Regions from separate parts of the Apilactobacillus sp. EABW-1NA genome, predicted to be linked through region 2. Evidence: a T-box and tRNA genes for the amino acid it is inferred to sense, from the RefSeq annotation. Region 2 holds a T-box; the other holds one or more tRNA genes.
What was found. The T-box of region 2 lies ahead of OEZ61_RS01995 (valine--tRNA ligase). A T-box ahead of a tRNA ligase gene usually reads a tRNA of that ligase, here a tRNA-Val.
Positions count from the first base shown of each region.

Region 1: it has a tRNA-Val gene. The T-box ahead of OEZ61_RS01995 (valine--tRNA ligase) is inferred to sense a tRNA for this amino acid. The anticodon was not compared.

Region 1 covers NZ_JAPDKO010000010.1:44,561-53,959, forward strand. The annotation lists gene OEZ61_RS04190 (DNA-directed RNA polymerase subunit beta) at 1-2,503, opposite strand, end outside; gene OEZ61_RS04195 (ATP-dependent Clp protease ATP-binding subunit) at 2,770-5,268, opposite strand; gene OEZ61_RS04200 (CtsR family transcriptional regulator) at 5,284-5,751, opposite strand; tRNA gene OEZ61_RS04205 (tRNA-Pro) at 5,877-5,950, opposite strand; tRNA gene OEZ61_RS04210 (tRNA-Arg) at 5,963-6,036, opposite strand; tRNA gene OEZ61_RS04215 (tRNA-Leu) at 6,060-6,145, opposite strand; tRNA gene OEZ61_RS04220 (tRNA-Gly) at 6,159-6,230, opposite strand; tRNA gene OEZ61_RS04225 (tRNA-Thr) at 6,235-6,308, opposite strand; tRNA gene OEZ61_RS04230 (tRNA-Leu) at 6,330-6,413, opposite strand; tRNA gene OEZ61_RS04235 (tRNA-Lys) at 6,449-6,521, opposite strand; tRNA gene OEZ61_RS04240 (tRNA-Val) at 6,525-6,597, opposite strand; gene serS (serine--tRNA ligase) at 6,830-8,113, opposite strand; gene OEZ61_RS04250 (deoxynucleoside kinase) at 8,391-9,032, opposite strand; gene OEZ61_RS04255 (amino acid permease) at 9,150-9,399, opposite strand, start outside.
Region 2 covers NZ_JAPDKO010000004.1:44,828-54,226, reverse strand. The annotation lists gene OEZ61_RS02005 (rod shape-determining protein) at 1-145, opposite strand, end outside; gene OEZ61_RS02000 (folylpolyglutamate synthase/dihydrofolate synthase family protein) at 312-1,622, opposite strand; gene OEZ61_RS01995 (valine--tRNA ligase) at 1,684-4,344, opposite strand; T-box leader at 4,382-4,596, opposite strand; gene OEZ61_RS01990 (peroxiredoxin) at 4,642-5,139, opposite strand; gene thiI (tRNA uracil 4-sulfurtransferase ThiI) at 5,252-6,469, opposite strand; gene OEZ61_RS01980 (cysteine desulfurase family protein) at 6,485-7,633, opposite strand; gene OEZ61_RS01975 (septation ring formation regulator EzrA) at 7,738-9,399, opposite strand, start outside.

The DNA of each region.
Region 1 (9,399 bases), on a different contig from region 2:
CAGCACCAATTCTGATAGTTCCTTCTTCGTCAAGGTTTCTTAAAGCGTCTTCCCCAACGTTAGGAATTTCTCTAGTCATTTCTTCAGGTCCAAGTTTGGTATCTCTAGTTTCTGATTCGTATTCTTCAATATGAATTGAAGTGTATACATCTTCTCGAACTAATCTTTCTGAAATACCAATGGCATCTTCGAAGTTGTAACCTTGCCAAGTCATGAACGCAACAACTGGGTTTTGACCTAAAGCAAGTTCTCCGTTTTCCATTGAAGGACCGTCGGCTAGAATTTCATCAGCGTCAACCTTGTCGTTTACACGAACGATTGGACGTTGGTTGTAGTTCTTACCACCGTTTGAACGTTGGAACTTCATTAGCTTGTAAGTATCTAATGAACCGTCTTCTCTTCTAACACGTACTTCGTCAGCGTCAACGTATTCAACAGTACCTGGGTGTTTACAAATTAAAGCAACACCAGAGTCATGAGCTGCCTTGTATTCGATACCAGTACCAACTAGTGGTGCATGTGGGTTAACCAAAGGAACAGCTTGACGTTGCATGTTGGCACCCATCAAGGCACGGTTGGAGTCATCGTTTTCCAAGAAAGGAATACATGCAGTGGCAACTGAAACTACTTGCTTAGGAGAAACGTCCATGTAGTCAACGTTTTCAATCTTAGTTTCAATATTGTTTGACTTGTATCTAGCCATAACAACATCGTTCTTGAATGATCCGTCTTCATTTAATGGAGAGTTAGCTTGAGCAACTACGAAGTTATCTTCTTCGTCAGCTGATAAGTAATCAATCTTATCAGTTACTTTGTGAGTATCCCATGATACACGACGGTAAGGTGTTTCCACGAAACCGTACTTGTTAACCTTAGAATAACTTGAAAGTGAGTTAATCAAACCAATGTTAGGACCTTCAGGAGTTTCAATAGGACAAATACGACCATAGTGAGTGTAGTGAACGTCACGAACTTCGTATCCGGCACGGTCTCTGGTCAAACCACCAGGTCCCAATGCAGATAGACGACGTTTATGAGTTAATTCACCCAATGGGTTAGTTTGGTCCATGAATTGTGACAATTGTGATGAACCAAAGAATTCCTTAATTGAAGCTACTACAGGACGAATGTTGATTAATTGTTGTGGAGTAACAGTACTAGTGTCTTGAATTGACATACGTTCTCTTACTACACGTTCCATTCTTGCTAGACCAATTCTGAATTGGTTTTGTAGTAATTCACCAACAGAACGGATACGACGGTTACCTAAATGGTCAATATCATCAGGTTCACCAATTCCTTCTTGCAAGTTGAAGAAGTAGTTGATAGCAGAAATAATATCTGCTGGAGTGATGTGATGGTAATCCAATGAGATGTTGTCGTTTCCAATCATGTTAACAACATGATCTGGGTCTTTTTCTGATTGTACTTTGATGATTTGTACAGTCATTGGTTCTGGAACAACTGATTGTTCTGAAGGGTTGAAAGTGTATGCCTTGAAGTCTTCGCGGTCCAAGTATGGAGCTAATTCCTTCATGACATTCTTATCAATTACAGTACCCTTCTTAGCAATAATTTCACCAGTATCTGGATCAGCTAAAGTTTCAGCAAGGGTTAATCCTAGTAAACGAGTCTTTAGGCTTAACTTGTTGTTAGTCTTGTATCTACCAACAGGAGCCATGTCGTAACGTTTTGGATCGAAGAAACGAGTAGTCAATAGGCTACGAGATGAATCAGCAGTCTTAGGTTCACCCGGACGTAGACGTTCGTAAATGTCCTTTAATGCTTCTTCAACACGTGAATCTTCTGTGTCTTTGTGGACATCTTTTTCAAGAGTCAATGAAAGACTATCATTGCTACCCAAAATTTGAGTAATTTCGTCATCTGAACCGAAACCTAATGCACGAACTAGTTCAGTAATTGGTAGCTTTCTAGTTCTATCAATACGAACGTATGATAAGTTCTTTGCGTCAGTTTCGAATTCCATCCAGGCACCACGGTTAGGAATTACAGTAGTACCATAGCTGATACGTCCATTCTTGTCTTCTTCTTTGTGGAAGAATACACCAGGAGAACGAACTAATTGTGAAACAATTACACGTTCCGCCCCGTTAATAATGAAAGTACCTTGATCAGTCATCAATGGGAAATCGCCAAAGAATACATCTTGGGTCTTAATTTCACCAGTTTCATGATTGGTCAATTTCAATGTGATATGAAGTGGAGCTGAGTAGTTAGCCTCATGATCTCTTGCTTCATTAACAGTGTACTTAGGTTCTAATAATTGGTAATCAACGAATTCTAAGGATAGTTTTCCTTGGAAATCATCAATTGGCATAATGCTGTTAAACATTTCACGCAAACCTTCATCTAAGAACCACTTGTATGAATCGGTTTGAATTTCAATTAAATTAGGTAAATCAAGAACTTCCTTGATTTGAGAGTAACTTCTACGAATACGGTGTTTACCATATTTAACTAAATGTCCTGCCAAGTTCTTCACCCCTCCAAAAATTTCTACGTAAGTGAAATATTACAATTGTGTTACAAATGCATTTTTTTACCCTTTTTATCTAAAAATGAGCAAAAAAAAACCAAAATAAGCAATTCAAATTGAAGCTTATTTTTGGTTAATATAGGCGTGTCTGACGGACAATAGATCGCCGACACACATTTCACTTCGTAGTTATATATTTAGTATGATACTCTCGAAGGTATACAAAGTCAAGATTTAGACAATAAAAAAGAGGGATAATTCCCTCTTTTTTATTATGCCTTAACGGCTTCTTTTTTAGTGATTGTAATCTTGCCTTTAGATGCTCCGATTGAAACGTCATCCCCTGGTTTAATTTCACCAGAAAGAATTTCTTCAGAAACTTTATCTTCAACATCGTTTTGCAATGCACGACGAATTGGACGTGCACCGTATTCAGGATTGAAACCATTCTTAGCAATTAATTCGATTGCTGCTGGAGTCATCTTCACGTTGATTCCTAAGTCGTGAACTCGTTTCAATAAATCGTTAGCCATTAGCTTAACAATTTCTTGAACTTGTTTTTCGTTTAGTTCGTGGAAGATGATTGTTTCATCGATACGGTTTAAGAATTCTGGTCTGAAGAATCTCTTCATTTGTTCTTCGACCGTCTTTCTCATTAGCTTGTAGTTTTCATCGTCATGATCTAGTTCAGCACCAAAACCAACAGTCTTCTTATCACGTAGTGTTCTAGCACCTAGGTTAGAAGTCATGATTAGGACAGTATTTCTAAAGTCGACATGTCTACCTTTAGAATCTGTTAGGTATCCATCATCTAATACTTGTAGTAACAAGTTGAAGACATCTGGATGAGCCTTTTCTACTTCATCGAATAGGACAACTGAGTATGGATGTTGTCTTACCTTTTCGGTCAATTGGCCACCTTCATCGTATCCAACGTATCCTGGAGCTGAACCAACCATTCGAGAAGCTGATTCCTTTTGCATGTATTCTGACATATCAATTCTGATAATGTCATCCTTTGAACCAAACATTTCTTCAGCTAAGTCCTTAGCTAATTCAGTCTTACCAACACCGGTAGGACCTAAGAAGATGAATGAACCGATTGGTCTATTTGGATCCTTGATTCCACTTCTAGCACGTCTAATTGCACGTGATACGGCAGAAACGGCTTCGTTTTGACCAATAATCTTCTTGTGTAGGATTGATTCTAGGTTAACCAAACGCTTGCTGTCAGCCTTAGTCATCTTAGTTACTGGAACCCCAGTCCATTCTGAGACAACCTTAGCGACATCTTCACCGGTTTCTTCGATATCGAAGTTGTGGTCTTCTTGACGTTGCTTTTTGATATCAGCGGTTTCTTGACGCTTAGTCTTTAGTTCTTCTTGTAGTTCTTGTTCCTTTTGACGAAGTGAAACGGCATCTTCGAAGCGTTGTTCTTCGATGGCACTTTCCATTTGAGTACTGTATTCGTTAATCTTGTTTTCTAGTTCTTCTAATGGATTGTTTTCGTCTAGGTTGTTGATTCTAACCATTGCGGCTGCTTCATCCATCAAGTCGATTGCCTTATCAGGTAGGAAACGGTTGCTGATGTATCTGCTTGATAAATCAACGGCCTTTTCAATCGCATCATCGGTAATCTTTACTTGGTGGTGGCTTTCGTACTTAGGACGAATTCCCTTTAGGATTTCGACAGCTTCATCTCTAGTAGGTTCATCAACTGAAACAGTTGCGAATCTTCTAGCTAATGCACCATCTTTTTCGATGTACTTTTGGTATTCATCCAAAGTAGTAGCACCGATGGTTTGAAGATCTCCTCTTGCAAGCGCAGGCTTTAGGATGTTAGAAGCATCGATAGCTCCTTCAGCACCACCGGCACCCATTAGAGTGTGTAGTTCATCAATGAATAGGATTACATTACCAACTGACTTGATTTCACTGATAATCTTCATTAAACGTTTTTCAAACTCACCACGGTACTTAGTACCAGCGACTAGAGTTCCCATTTCAAGCATCATAATACGCTTATTTTGCATGTCTTCTGGAACTTGTCTGTGAGCAACCTTTAGTGCCAAGCCTTCAACAACAGCAGTCTTACCTACCCCTGCTTCCCCGATTAGCACTGGGTTGTTCTTAGTACGACGACTAAGGATTTGAATTACACGTTTGATAACATCGTCTCTACCAATAGTAGGATCGATTAGACCATCTTTGGCTGACTTAGTAAGGTCAGTAGCAAGTGAGTCTAATGTAGGAGTAGTTCCATTGTTTCGAGCTGCTCTAGTTCCTGGTAGTGGAATGTTCTTTGAGTTTGAACTTGAATCGCCTGGGAATCCCATCTTGCGTAATAGCACCTTCTTTACGTCGTTTACTTCGACCACGTTTAGTGCCACTAGAATTCTAGCAGCTAAAGTGTCTGGAGTATCTAAGATGGCAAGTAATAAGTGTTCTGTTCCTATCTTAATTGCACCGTATTTCTTCGCAATTTGGCCAGATAAGGTCAAGATTGCTTCAGCCTTAGGTGAGTATGGTAGGTATGTGTCCTTGTCTGAATCGGTTAAGTTACCGTATCCAACCAAGATTTCCATTTCGCCTTTAATATCATCTTCGTGTACATCGCATTGCTTTAAGGCTGACTTTGCGATGCCGTTATCTTCCATAGATAAAGCTAGTAATAAGTGTTCTGTCCCAATCCCTTGGTGGCCAAACACTTTGGCTTGTTCTTGTGCCAAAATCAATACGTTCTTTGCGCTTGGAGTAAAAATGTTATCCATATCGTGCCTCACTTTCTAGCTTTTGTATCTTAAATGATCAAGTATTGCGACCATTATATTCGCTCTAATCTCATTTTCAAGTAGTTTGTTGCCAACGGCTAGTGTCTGCTTGTTAATAGATGCTAACACTAAATCGGCTTCATTGTCAGTAATTAGATCATTTAACACCAAAGTGTTGATAATTGCTTTACCCTCACGTTGTGTTAAATCGTCGCCAATGGCATTAATCAGCGTATCTAAAATATCTATATTATCAAGCAGCTTCACCTTTTCAATGCGGATATATCCACCGCCACCACGTTTACTTTCGACTACGTATCCATTTTGAATGGTAAACCTAGTCTTAATAACGTAGTTAATTTGTGATGGAACCACATCAAAATGGCTGGCAATATCAGATCTACTTATTTCGACTCTCTCGTCTTCAGCAATCATTTCCTTTAAATACTTCTCAATAATATCCGAAATATTCTTACCCTGCATAATACCACCTCTTTCTTTGACTAATTCTGACTATAATTATACGGACTTATATTGAAAATGCAAAGATTTTTAACGAAAAACAAAAAAGAGAAAACAAATTAATGTTTTCTCTTTTGGTTATATTATCGGGAAGACAGGATTCGAACCTGCGACCCCCTGGTCCCAAACCAGGTGCTCTACCAAGCTGAGCTACTTCCCGAAAATAAAAAAATGCACCCAGTAGGAGTCGAACCTACAACCTTCTGATTCGTAGTCAGACACTCTATCCAGTTGCGCTATGGGTGCATAATAGTATTAAATTATTGAAATGCCGAGGACCGGGATCGAACCGGTACGGTTATCACTAACCGCAGGATTTTAAGTCCTGTGCGTCTGCCAATTCCGCCACCCCGGCAGAACTATGCAAAAGCGGAAGACGGGATTCGAACCCGCGACCCCCACCATGGCAAGGTGATGTTCTACCACTGAACTACTTCCGCATAATGCCGACTAGATGATTCGAACACCCGACCTCTTCATTACTAGTGAAGCGCTCTAGCCAACTGAGCTAAGTCGGCAGCAATTATGCAAATTGCAAATGCGGGCGAAGGGATTCGAACCCCCACTTCCATAAGGAAACTAGAACCTAAATCTAGCGCGTCTGCCAGTTCCGCCACGCCCGCATGATTATATTAAAATGTATATGGCATAGAGCCAATGAGCCGTGGCAGGTTCGAACTGCCGACCCTCTGATTAAAAGTCAGATGCTCTACCGGCTGAGCTAACGGCTCATATGGAGGATACAGGGCTCGAACCTGTGACCTCCTGCTTGTAAGGCAGATGCTCTCCCAACTGAGCTAATCCTCCATGAGGTCTTCCAAGTTATCTCTTAACAAGACAACTATTTAATAATATCATTTCTTTCAAGTGATGTCAACAAGAAATTTTACTTAATTGTTGATATGACTTGCTTCTGAGCCGTTCTCTTTAACTCAACAAAAGATATTATATCTAAATTTCTGCTATCTGTCTACCCTTTTTTTCAAAAAAATAAAAAAGCGACAATCTTTCGATTATCGCTTTAGTTATAACTATTCAATTAGTCTTCTTTTTCGATCTTAGTCTTACCACCCATGTATGGTTGTAGTACTTCTGGAATGTTGATTGATCCATCTTCATTTTGGAAGTTTTCTAAGATAGCAGCTACAGTTCTACCAACAGCTAAGCCAGAACCGTTTAGAGTGTGAACATATTGTAGTTTACCATTTTCATCCCTGTATTGGATGTGTGCACGACGTGCTTGGAAATCAGTGGTGTTTGAACAACTTGAGATTTCACGGTAACGACCTTGAGCTGGCATCCATACTTCGATGTCATGAGTCATTGCAGCAGTGAAACTCATGTCACTAGTAGTTAATGTGATTACATGGTAAGGAATACCTAGCATCTTCAATAGGTCTTCTGCATGTGCAGTAATGCTTTCTAGTGCATCCCATGATTGTTCAGGTTTAGTGAATTGAACCATTTCTACCTTATTGAATTGGTGTAGACGAATTAGACCTCTTGTGTCTCTTCCGGCACTACCAGCTTCTGATCTAAATGCTGGTGATAGTGCAGTGAACTTAACTGGTAGTTTGTCTGCATCCATTACTTCATCTCTGTAGTAGTTTACCAATGGAACTTCGGCAGTAGGAATCATTGTTAAATCACTGTCAGCAATTTCGAAACCGGCCTTTGTTTCCTTAAACTTAGGGAATTGACCAGTACCAAACATTGATGCTGAGTTTACCATGTATGGTGGTAATACTTCTTTATAACCAGCCTTAGCATTTTGGTCTAAATAGAAGTTGTAAATGGCACGTTCTAGCTGTGCACCTGCACCCATGTAGTAAACAAAACGACTACCGGCAACCTTAGCACTTGCTTCGAAGTCTAAGATGCCTAACTTTTCACCTAAGTCCCAGTGATGTTTTGGTTCGAAGTCAAACTTACGTGGTTCACCGTATTTTCTTAGTTCAACGGCACCTTCTTCAGTCAAACTAACTGGAACGTCATCTGCTGGAATGTTTGGTAAGTGCGCCGCTAAGTCTTGTTGATCTTGTTCAACTTTTTCAAGTTGTTCATCTAATTCCTTAACTTCCTTACCTACTTGTTGCATTTCAGCGATGGCGTCAGCAGCGTCTTCCTTGTTACGTTTTGCTTCCGCAATTTTCTTTGATACTTCGTTCTTCTTAGCTTTTAATCCTTCACTTTTTACGATTAGTTCACGACGCTTTTCATCGTAACCTAATAGTTCATCGATTGTTTCAGCTTTGATATTTCTAGTAGCTAACTTTTCCTTTACCCAGTCAGCGTTTTGACGAATCATTTTCATATCTAACATAGTAAATACCTCCAATTTTGCAAATAAAAAAGAAGACCTCCATCCATTGGGACGAAGGTCTTCTTTTCGCGGTACCACCCAAGTTCTTAGCACATGCTAAACACTCGTTTGGAGATAACGGTCACCTGCCGTGTAGCATTACCTACCCGCTTTTGCGTATGCCGGAATTTCGACTTGCAATTCACACCAACCATTGCATCTCTTTGTTGTCTACTTAAAAACATACCTTGCGTTTATTTGTTGACTCAATAATATTATAAAAAAATGTGATTGGCAACTATTTTAAGTTCAATTCAGCAATTTTTTCATCAATTTGTTTTAGAACTGCTGCTAAATCTTCTTCGTTTTCGATAAAGTCAAACTTATCACCGTCGATTTGCATCTTAGGAGATAAATCGTAGTTGTCATACCAGTCGTTGTAACGACTATTTAAGTCTTGGTAATAGTTGTATAGTTCTGGATCTTTATCCACTTGTTCGTAACTTCTACCACGTTTTTTGATTCGTTTTAACATGGTATCGAATGAAATGTTGATGTGGATTAATAAATCAGGATTCTTTTGGTTCAATGAACCAGGAATTTCTTCCATCATATTTTCCAACAATGAATCGTAGATATCAGCTTCAGTTGAAGTGGCACGTTTCATATCAGCATTCAATCTAAATAGTAATGAATCTTCGTAGATAGAACGGTCCATAACACTTAACTTTTCGTTGTGGGCCTTTTCAATATTGTTTAGACGTGTATTTAAGAAGTAAATTTGTAATAAGAATGCATACTTCTTAGGATCCTTGTAAAACAATGGAAGAATTTCGTTATCGTCCACTGATTCGTAATACCCAGTTGAATCAAGATGAGCAGATAGGATCTTAGTTAAAGAGGTTTTTCCGGCTCCAATGGTTCCAGCAAGTACTATCATAATAATCTCCTTAATTTCGTTTTCTAATATACTATTTTAATACATTCAAGTCGTTTTGAATATGAAGAAATTGATGGCAAACAAAAAAGATGCCGTTAAAACGGCATCTTCATTATATTATTTTTCTTCATCTCTTAAATCAGAAGGAGATACATCAACCTTATCTAGAGGAATTAGATGTGTCTTGTGCTTAATCTTGTAACCAATGTATAGAATTAATACAAGTGGTACTGAGATGTAAGTAATTCCGATTTGTTCCCAATCCCAGTTAGCAAATGAGTTTACGTTTTGACCACAAATAACTAAGATACATAGAATTAAAGTAATGATTGGTCCAATTGGGAACCAAGTAGCATGGTACTTCAAT
Region 2 (9,399 bases):
GTCCAACTGCAACGATTTCCCCAGTTTTTGTATTCTTAGCAACAACTGAAGGTTCTCTTAACACAATTTCTTTACCATCAACGTAAACAATTGTGTTGGCAGTTCCTAAATCAATTCCAATATTTTTAGTTCCAAATCCAAACACAGTTTTTCATCCCTTCATAATTACATTTGGCTGGCTATTTTTAATTTCACCTTATTTTGCATACTTTCTCAGTATACCATAGTTATTTTTTAATTTTTAATAACACTCTCTAGTGTATACGATTTTGCAACATTTATCATTAAAGAATTTAAAATTTAACAATTTTTTATTCTAATTTGAATAATTTTCGCACATCTGAGATGAAATATAACGATCCAGTGATTAAAATCATGTCATCTTCTGACATTTCACCAGCAGTTTGAGCAATTGCTTGCTTCCAATCATCGATAACAGACACCGGATTTTTGGCATTAATCTGACCACTTATCTCATCTACATCGACACTTTGTCTTAAACCGTATGCCTCAAACCTAGTTAATACTAAATGAACATTCTTAATACTACCTAAAATATTCAGCATATCCATGTAATCTTTATCGGATAGGATACCGATAATGATATAAATCTCGTTTGATGCAAAATCACTAGTTAATAACTTCTTGATTTCGTTAACGGCATCGATATTGTGGGCACCATCTAGGACAACTAGTGGTTGGTCATTAACTCTTTCAAAACGACCTGGCCAGGTTGTCTTAGCAATTCCACTTATGATTGCTGAACTATTAACCTCTTTCCCCTTATCTTGTTGATGCAAAACATATGCCTTAATCGCACATGCTGCATTGTGTGGTTGGTAAAAACCTAGCAAGCTGGTCTCGATGTTTCGAACCAAGTTGTCATCATCTTCATAATCAAATGATTGTTGCCAGTTTTTGTTCATGACTGGTTTAGAAGTATTAAATTCACTGCCGTAAGCATATAGCGGTGCATCGAGTTCTGCCGCCTTATTTTTGAAAACTTCCATCGCGTCGTCATCGACCTTACCAATTACGACTGGACGGTTTTCTTTAATAATTCCTGCTTTTTGACTAGCAATCTTTGGAATCGTATCACCTAACAGCTTCATGTGATCCATCCCAATCGTTGTAATCACTGAGACAGTAGGTTCAAACACGTTGGTAGAGTCTAAAATACCGCCAATTCCGACTTCGACAATCACAACATCGACTGGATGCTTGGCAAAGTATAAAAACATCATAGCAGTGATAATTTCAAACTCAGTTGGACCACCGCCCAATATTGTCTCATCCATTTCTTCAGCAATTGGTTTGATTTTTTCTACCAACTCAATTAAATCATCATCTGAGATCGGATTGCCATCCACACTAATGCGTTCGTTGAACTTAATTAAAAATGGTGACGTGAACGTTCCAACAGTTTTATGGTCTGCTTGAAAGATATTTCTAAGGTAGGCTACCGTAGACCCCTTTCCGTTGGTTCCAGCGACATGAATAGCATTGATGTCTTTTTGTGGGTTACCTAAACGATTCAAAAGGTCCTTGATAATGTCTAAGCTTGGATGCTTTTTGAACTTATATCTACCATGGATAAAGCTAAGTGCTGTTTCATAATCCATCTTTGTCATCCCTTCAAAAAAGAGCCGGGCCAATATCGCCCGACTCTTTAATTAATCTAAATTACTTTTGACTCTTAATTTCTTCTAGTCGTTGCTTTGCAGCATCTAACTTAGATTGGTTATCAGCTTGCTTTTCTTTTTCAGCGTTAACAACTTGTTCTGGAGCATTGTCAACGAACTTCTTGTTAGCAAGTTTCTTTTCGGCACGTTGTACCTCAAATGTGTAGTTTTCGATTTCCTTTTCGATTCTAGCGATTTCTTCATCTAAATCAACTAGTTCGGCTAAAGGAATACTAATTTCAGCATCAGTCATGATTCCAGTCATAGCTAACTTAGGAGCTACAACATCTGAACCAATTGATAATTCCTTTGGATGACAGAAACGATCGATGTAATGCTTGTTTTCTTCAAAGATGTTCTTCAAGTCGTCATTGTCAGTCTTAACCAATAGGTCGATTGATGATGACATTGGAGCATTAGCTTGTGATCTGATATTTCTAACAACCTTAATCAATTCGATTAACGCAGCCATGTCTTTTTCTGCCTTAGCATCCTTGAATTCGTCATGGTTAACTGGGTATGGAGCAACCACGATTGATTCACCTTCATGAGGCATTGTTAACCAAATCTTTTCGGTAACAAATGGCATCATTGGGTGCATTAGTTTCAAAATCTTGTCTAGTGTGTAAGCTAGGATGTTTCTAGTGTTATTCTTAGCCTTTTCATCGTCACCAGTTAGAGTTTCTTTACTCATTTCAATGTACCAGTCACAGAAGTCGTTCCAAATAAAGTCGTATAATGCACGGCCAGCTTCACCAAAGTTGTACTTTTCAAAGTGATCAGTAACTTGATTTACCACGCTGTTTAACTTACTTAGAATCCACTTGTCTGCTAGGTTCCATTCTGATGAATCAGGTAATTCTGGTTTTTCCATGTCACCTAGGTTCATGATTACGTAACGACTAGCGTTCCATAACTTGTTAATGAAGTTCCAAGCAGCTTCAATCTTTTCGTAACTGAAACGAACGTCTTGTCCAGCTGTGTTACCAGTAGCTAAGAACCAACGCAATGCGTCAACCCCGTACTTATCAATAACATCCATTGGATCAATACCATTACCAAGTGATTTACTCATCTTACGACCTTGTGCATCACGCATTAGTCCGTGAAGTAAAACATCCTTGAATGGACGACGGTCTGTAAATGTTAGACTTTGGAAAATCATTCTTGATACCCAGAAGAAGATGATGTCGTAACCAGTAACTAAAGTATTAGTTGGGAAGTAACGCTTAAAGTCTTCTGAGTTTTCATCAGGCCAACCTAGAGTTGAGAATGGCCATAATGCAGATGAGAACCAAGTATCTAGAACGTCTGGATCTTGTTCCCAGTTTTCAGCATCCTTAGGAGCTTCCATTCCAACGTACATTTCGCCTGTTTGCTTGTTGTACCATGCTGGAATTCTGTGACCCCACCATAATTGTCTTGAAATAACCCAGTCATGGATGTTATCCATCCATTGAGTGAATGTGTTTTCAAAACGTTCTGGAACGAAGTTAACCTTATCATCAGTTGATTGGTTCTTAACTGCGCGGTCAGCTAGTGGTTGCATCTTAACGAACCATTGTGTTGAAAGTCTTGATTCAACTTGTACACCGGTTCTTTCTGAGTGACCAACTGAGTGAACAATTGGGTCAATCTTTAGCATGTAACCTTGGTCTTCTAAGTCAGCAACCATTGCTTTTCTAGCATCAAAACGATACATACCAACGTACTTGCCGGCATTTTCGTTCATAGTTGCGTCACCATTCATAGTATTAATACGTTTTAAGTCATGTCTGTTACCAACCTTGAAGTCATTAGGGTCATGGGCTGGAGTAATCTTAACCATACCAGTACCAAATTCAGGGTCTACATATTGGTCAGCAATGATTGGGATTTCTCTTTGTACTAAAGGAACCATAATCTTCTTGCCAACGATGTCTTTGTATCTTTCATCACTTGGGTTAACAGCTACAGCAACATCCCCAAACATAGTTTCAGGACGTGTAGTGGCAATTTCAATGTAATCTTTACCATCAAAAGTAGTACCGTCTACAAATGGGTACTTAACGTGGTAGAAAGCACCTTTATCATCTTTATGAATAACTTCGATATCTGATAAAGCAGTTTGTGCTTGTGGATCCCAGTTGATAATGTATTCACCACGGTAAATTAAGCCTTGGTTGTATAAATCAACGAAGACTTTACGAACAGCTTCTGATAAACCATCGTCTAAAGTGAAACGTTCACGTGAGTAATCAAGTGAAAGTCCCATCTTAGCCCATTGTTTCTTGATAGTTGCTGCATATTCATCTTTCCATTCCCAAACTTTGTCGACAAATTTTTCACGACCTAAGTCGTAACGAGAAACGCCTTGGTCTCTTAGTTTGGCTTCAACCTTAGCTTGAGTAGCGATACCAGCATGGTCCATACCAGGAACCCATAGAGTATCGTATCCTAACATTCTCTTTTGTCTGATTAACATGTCTTGTAAGGTTGTATCCCATGCATGTCCTAAGTGAAGCTTACCTGTAACGTTTGGTGGTGGTAAAACGATTGAGTAAGGCTTTGCCTTCTTGTCACCACTTGGTTTGAAAACGTCTTGTTCTAGCCATTTTTCATAACGACCTGATTCAACGGCGTCATGGTCATACTTTGTAGACATTTCAGTTTCTTTTGCCATAGTCCATCCCTCCAGTAAATAAAAAGAGCACTTCATCCAATAGGACGAAGTGCTCGCGGTACCACCTAATTTAAAGCATTAAAAAACACTTTCTCTTAATCCAATTAACGATGGCCCGTTCATATCTAAATTATCAATATCAATATGAATGCTCACAAGCTACCTTCATTTTGATAACGGAAAGATGTCTCACCTAATCATCTTTTCTCTGATACTCGTCATCAAAACTACTCTCTTGATCTTCGCATTTGTAATCTATATTGATTATATTAGACAATTTTTGGAAAATCGTCAACTCTATTTGTTTAATTTTTCAACAACAGCTTCAGCTTCTTTGAAATCAGGTTGTGAACCAATTTCTTCAACAACTTGACGGTAAACAATTTCACCATTTGCATCGATAGCATAAACCACACGAGCTAATGCATCAATATCCTTAACATAAGTACCTGAAGCCATACCAAAGTTATTATCAACATCTGACAGTAAGTGCATGCTTTCAACACCCTTAGCTGCACACCATTCACTTTGTTCTTCAACAGTATTCTTTGAAATGGTGTAGAATTCAACATTTTCGTACTTGTCTGACTTTCTGTTAAACTTCTTAGCTTCTAGACTACATGCTCTTGAGTTAACGTCTGGAACAGTTAAAATCAATGCTGGCTTGCCAATGAAGTCCTTGTTAGTGAATTCTTTGTTGTTAGAATCTAGGACTTTGAAATCTGGTAGTGCTTGTCCCTTATCCATTGGTTCTTTAATAGTTTCAACTGGTTTGTCTAAAAATTTTAGTTGCATGTTATAAATCTCCTTAATTGGTAGTTGCTAGTTATTTAAAATACAACTTACACGATTGATTTGCAAGCAAAAAGAAAAGAGACCATCAATAAAGATGATCTCTTTTGATAGATTATAGTAGTTCAGCGAAAACATCTTCTTGAGCATTCAAGAATTCTTCCCCTGGTTTAATGTCGATAATCTTAACTTTGTCCAATGAACGTTGCATTAGTCCTTCAACATCAATTAACTTTTCACATGCTCTAGTCTTTTCTAGATCAGGCTTAGTCTTTGGTGCAGGAGGAGTAAAGACTGTACAACAGTCTTCAAATGGCATAATTGATAAGTCGTAAGTATCAATTCTTTCAGCAATCTTAATGATTTCTGTCTTATCCATTGAAAGTAATGGTTTCAATACCGGAACAGTAGTTACGTCATTGATTGCCATCATACTTTCAAGAGTTTGTGATGCTACTTGACCTAGTGATTCACCAGTAAAGACACCCTTACAGTGTCTGTCTAGTGTCAACTTAGCAGCCAATCTTAACATCATACGACGTTGGATAGTCATTAAGTATCCTTCAGGAACCTTTTCCTTAATTTCTTCTTGAATTTCGGTAAATGGAACTTGAATGAATTGAATGTTACCACCAAAACGAGTCAACTTAGCAGCTAATTCTTTTGCCTTAGCTAATGCTTGTTCACTTGTGTATGGAGGACTGTAGAAGTGAACCATATCTAACTTCACTCCACGTTTCATTCCCATGTATGCTGCAACTGGTGAATCAATTCCACCAGAAAGCATCATAGTAGCACGACCACCAGTACCGACAGGTAATCCACCGGCACCGTCAATGGTCTCACTTGATAAGAAGATACCGTTCATACGAACTTCAACTCTTAACTTGATGTCAGGGTTCTTCATTTGAACCTTGATACCATCAACGTTGCTCAAGATGTATCCACCTAAAGCATCATTAATGTCGTGAGTGTCCATTGGGAAATGCTTGTCTTGTCGACGAGTGTCAATCTTAAAGGTCATACCATCTTTGAATTGGGCTTTCACCATTTCAACGGCGGTTTCTTTAACCTTATCGATATCCTTTTCTACCTTGATTGAAGGAGAAAAGTTTTCAATTCCAAAAACATCCTTTAAACGTTCGATAACCTTATCTGAGTCATCCCCGTTCAAAGTAACGTGCAAACGATCTCGCTTAGCACTTACCTTTAGGTTTTCGAAATCATGCAACACTCTGTCAACGTTCTTGCCTAGTTGCTTAATGAAGTCTTTACGGTTCTTACCCTTTGTGGATAATTCACCGTATCTGACCATTATTTCAGTATATTGCATTCACGGATTTCCTTTCTATGAGTTAATCTTTTTAAATCTTTCGTAAAGTTCGTCAAAGACTTCGTTAAAACGATCTGCTTCTTCCATTGTGTTATGTTCATCTAATGAAACACGCACAGCACTAGTTGCTTCATCTTCATCAACCTTCATAGCTGATAAAGTACCTGAGGCAACGTGACGTTTAGAAGAACATGCACTTGTAGTTGAAATAAAGATTCCATGACTTTCAAAAGCATGAACGATAGTTTCACCACGAACTCCTAGGATTGCAAAACATAAGATATGTGGTGCAAAGTGTTCGTTATCCTTTGAGAAGACCTTTACTTTATCAAATTTAGAAATATGTCCTAAAATATTTTGCTTGATTTTACGTTGTTTTGCAACCTTTTTATCTTCATCATCTAATAATAGACGTAAAGCACGGGCCATTGCGGTAATGGCAGGTAGATTTTCTGTACTACTTCTTAGGTTACGTTCTTGACCCCCACCGGTAATTAATGGAGCAATCTTCTTACCACTTCGTTTGTACATAAAACCGACACCTCTTGGTGCGTGGAATTTATGACCTGAGAAAGTAGCAAAATCAACACGATCATTGAAAATCAAGTCTTGAATACCCTTACCAATTCCTTGAACTGAATCAATGTGGTAACTGATGTTAGGATAATCCTTTAAAAGATCCCCGACTTCTTTGATTGGTTGAATTGCACCGATTTCATTATTTACAGACATGATAGAAACCAAAATTGTACTTGGTCTAATGGCCTTCTTTAAATCATCGACAGAGATACGTCCTTCATCATTTACTGGCAAGTAAGTAACTTCAAAGCCCAATTGTGTTAATTGTTCAACGGAGTTCTTTACTGCAGGATGTTCAACAGAACTTACGATAATGTGATTTCCGTAGGCACGCTTTTCAAAGGCAGTTCCCTTGATTGCCCAGTTGTCACCTTCTGTTCCACCACTGGTAAACAATATTTCACTTGGTAAAACACCTAGTAATTTAGCAATTTGTGCTCTAGATTGTTCCAACAAATTGAATGATTGTTCACCGAATTGATGTAAACTAGATGGGTTTCCCCAAAATTCTTTGCTTACTTTATCGTAAGTTGCTACAACAGAATCATCTGGTTTTGTTGTGGCACTATTGTCAAAGTATATCATTATTACCCTTCTTCATTTTTGGATTTGTCCGACTCAACTATATTTGACATTATAACAGAAAAAAAGAAGTAACGTTTGAATGACATCAAAGTTACTTCTTTATTTTATTTGGTTGTTTTCTTTTCGTTATAGTATTCAGTTTCCATTTGCTTGTAAGCACCTGGATTAACCTTTTCGATTGCAGCAGCCATAGTAGCTAGACTCTTTTCGTATTGATAACGATTATCAAAGTAGTCCTTAGCTTGTGCACAGGCAGCGTTTAAATCTTCGTTGGCATTCTTATAACGGTTGGCGAATTGCATCAAACGTTCTGATAGCATTGCACTATCGACAATGTTTTCAGTATCGGATAACAAGTGATCCATTGTGTCTGAGATGTTAGCCAATTTTTGGTTAATCTCATCCATACTAATCTTCACCTGATTGATTGATGCTGATAGGTTTGAAACTTCGTTGTATACGTAATCATAACGTTCTAAGAAGTCTTCAGTTAAACCAGGAAGGTTTAGGTTATCAATTCGTCTTCTGATGTTTAATAGTTGTAAATCAAACTTTTGAAGACTATCTCTAGCAACTCTTTCTTCCTTGCTTAGTTCAGCAACAGAATCATTGATGTCTTTTTGTTGTTTTTCAATTGAGCTTAGTTCTTGCTTAGCATCTTGTTGATGTTTTTGAATGACAGAATATACTGCCTTGTTACCGTTGATTGCATCGTAATCATTGTTGTAGATTGTTTCAATCTTACTGATTTTATCAGCTAATTCAGCAGTGTTTTCAATTTCATCATGTTCTAAGTTGTAGTTCTTGCTTAAACCTTCTAATTCATCACTTAGAATGCGGTTTTGGTTCTTAGCATGGAAGATAAAGTCATATACCAAGCTAATGTTTTTCTTAACCTTACGCTTAGCAACAATTTCTTTTTCCATGATGGCATACATTGAATCAATTGTTTCTTCAATGTATGTGCATGTCTTCTTAGTTTCTGGGATATCTAGTTGAGCTAGTGACTTCAATCCTTCTTGGCATGATTCCTTTAGGGTATTGATGGTGTCATCAATATCATCTTCAACAAAGTTGTAATCAGTTTGAATCATAGTACGATGACCACGTTCAATTTCATCCAATTGTCTTGGGAATTCCTTTGATAATGAAACGTATGTATCAGGAATAATCTTCATTAATTCATTCATTTCATTGATCAAGTTGTTAATCTTACCAAGTAATTCTTCTGCTTTGTTTTGATCACCATTTTCAGTTTCAGCAACGAATTCTTCGTAAACACCTTTGATAGTGCTTAGCTTATCTTCAAGCTTGTCGCTGCTTGGACCAAATGAGTAGTTTTGTGATAGCAATTGTTGGTTAATTTCTCTGATGGTGTTATCAACATCTTCGATTGCCTTTCGGTGTAAACTGTCAACTTCTTGTAGTTCACTTAGGCCATCGTGAATGTCGTTTAACTTGCCATCAACAACTTCAATTGCATCCCCCAGGTCACCAATAGTAACGCTGGCTGATAATAGCTTGTAACTATTAAGGAAATCTTCTGCATCACTCATATCATCTCTGATACTTGTTAAGTCTGAATTGGTAATTTTTTCATATTGTTCTTTGTATTCATTAAATTTGTCGAAAGATTCACCATTTAATTTAATTTTACCAGTTGCTTCCAACTCGTCTCCGACCATTACGTCCTTTAGATTAGCCTTTTGCTTTTCCAGACCGTCAAGTCGTTTAAATAGATTCTTTCGATAAAAGAATGTCGCTAA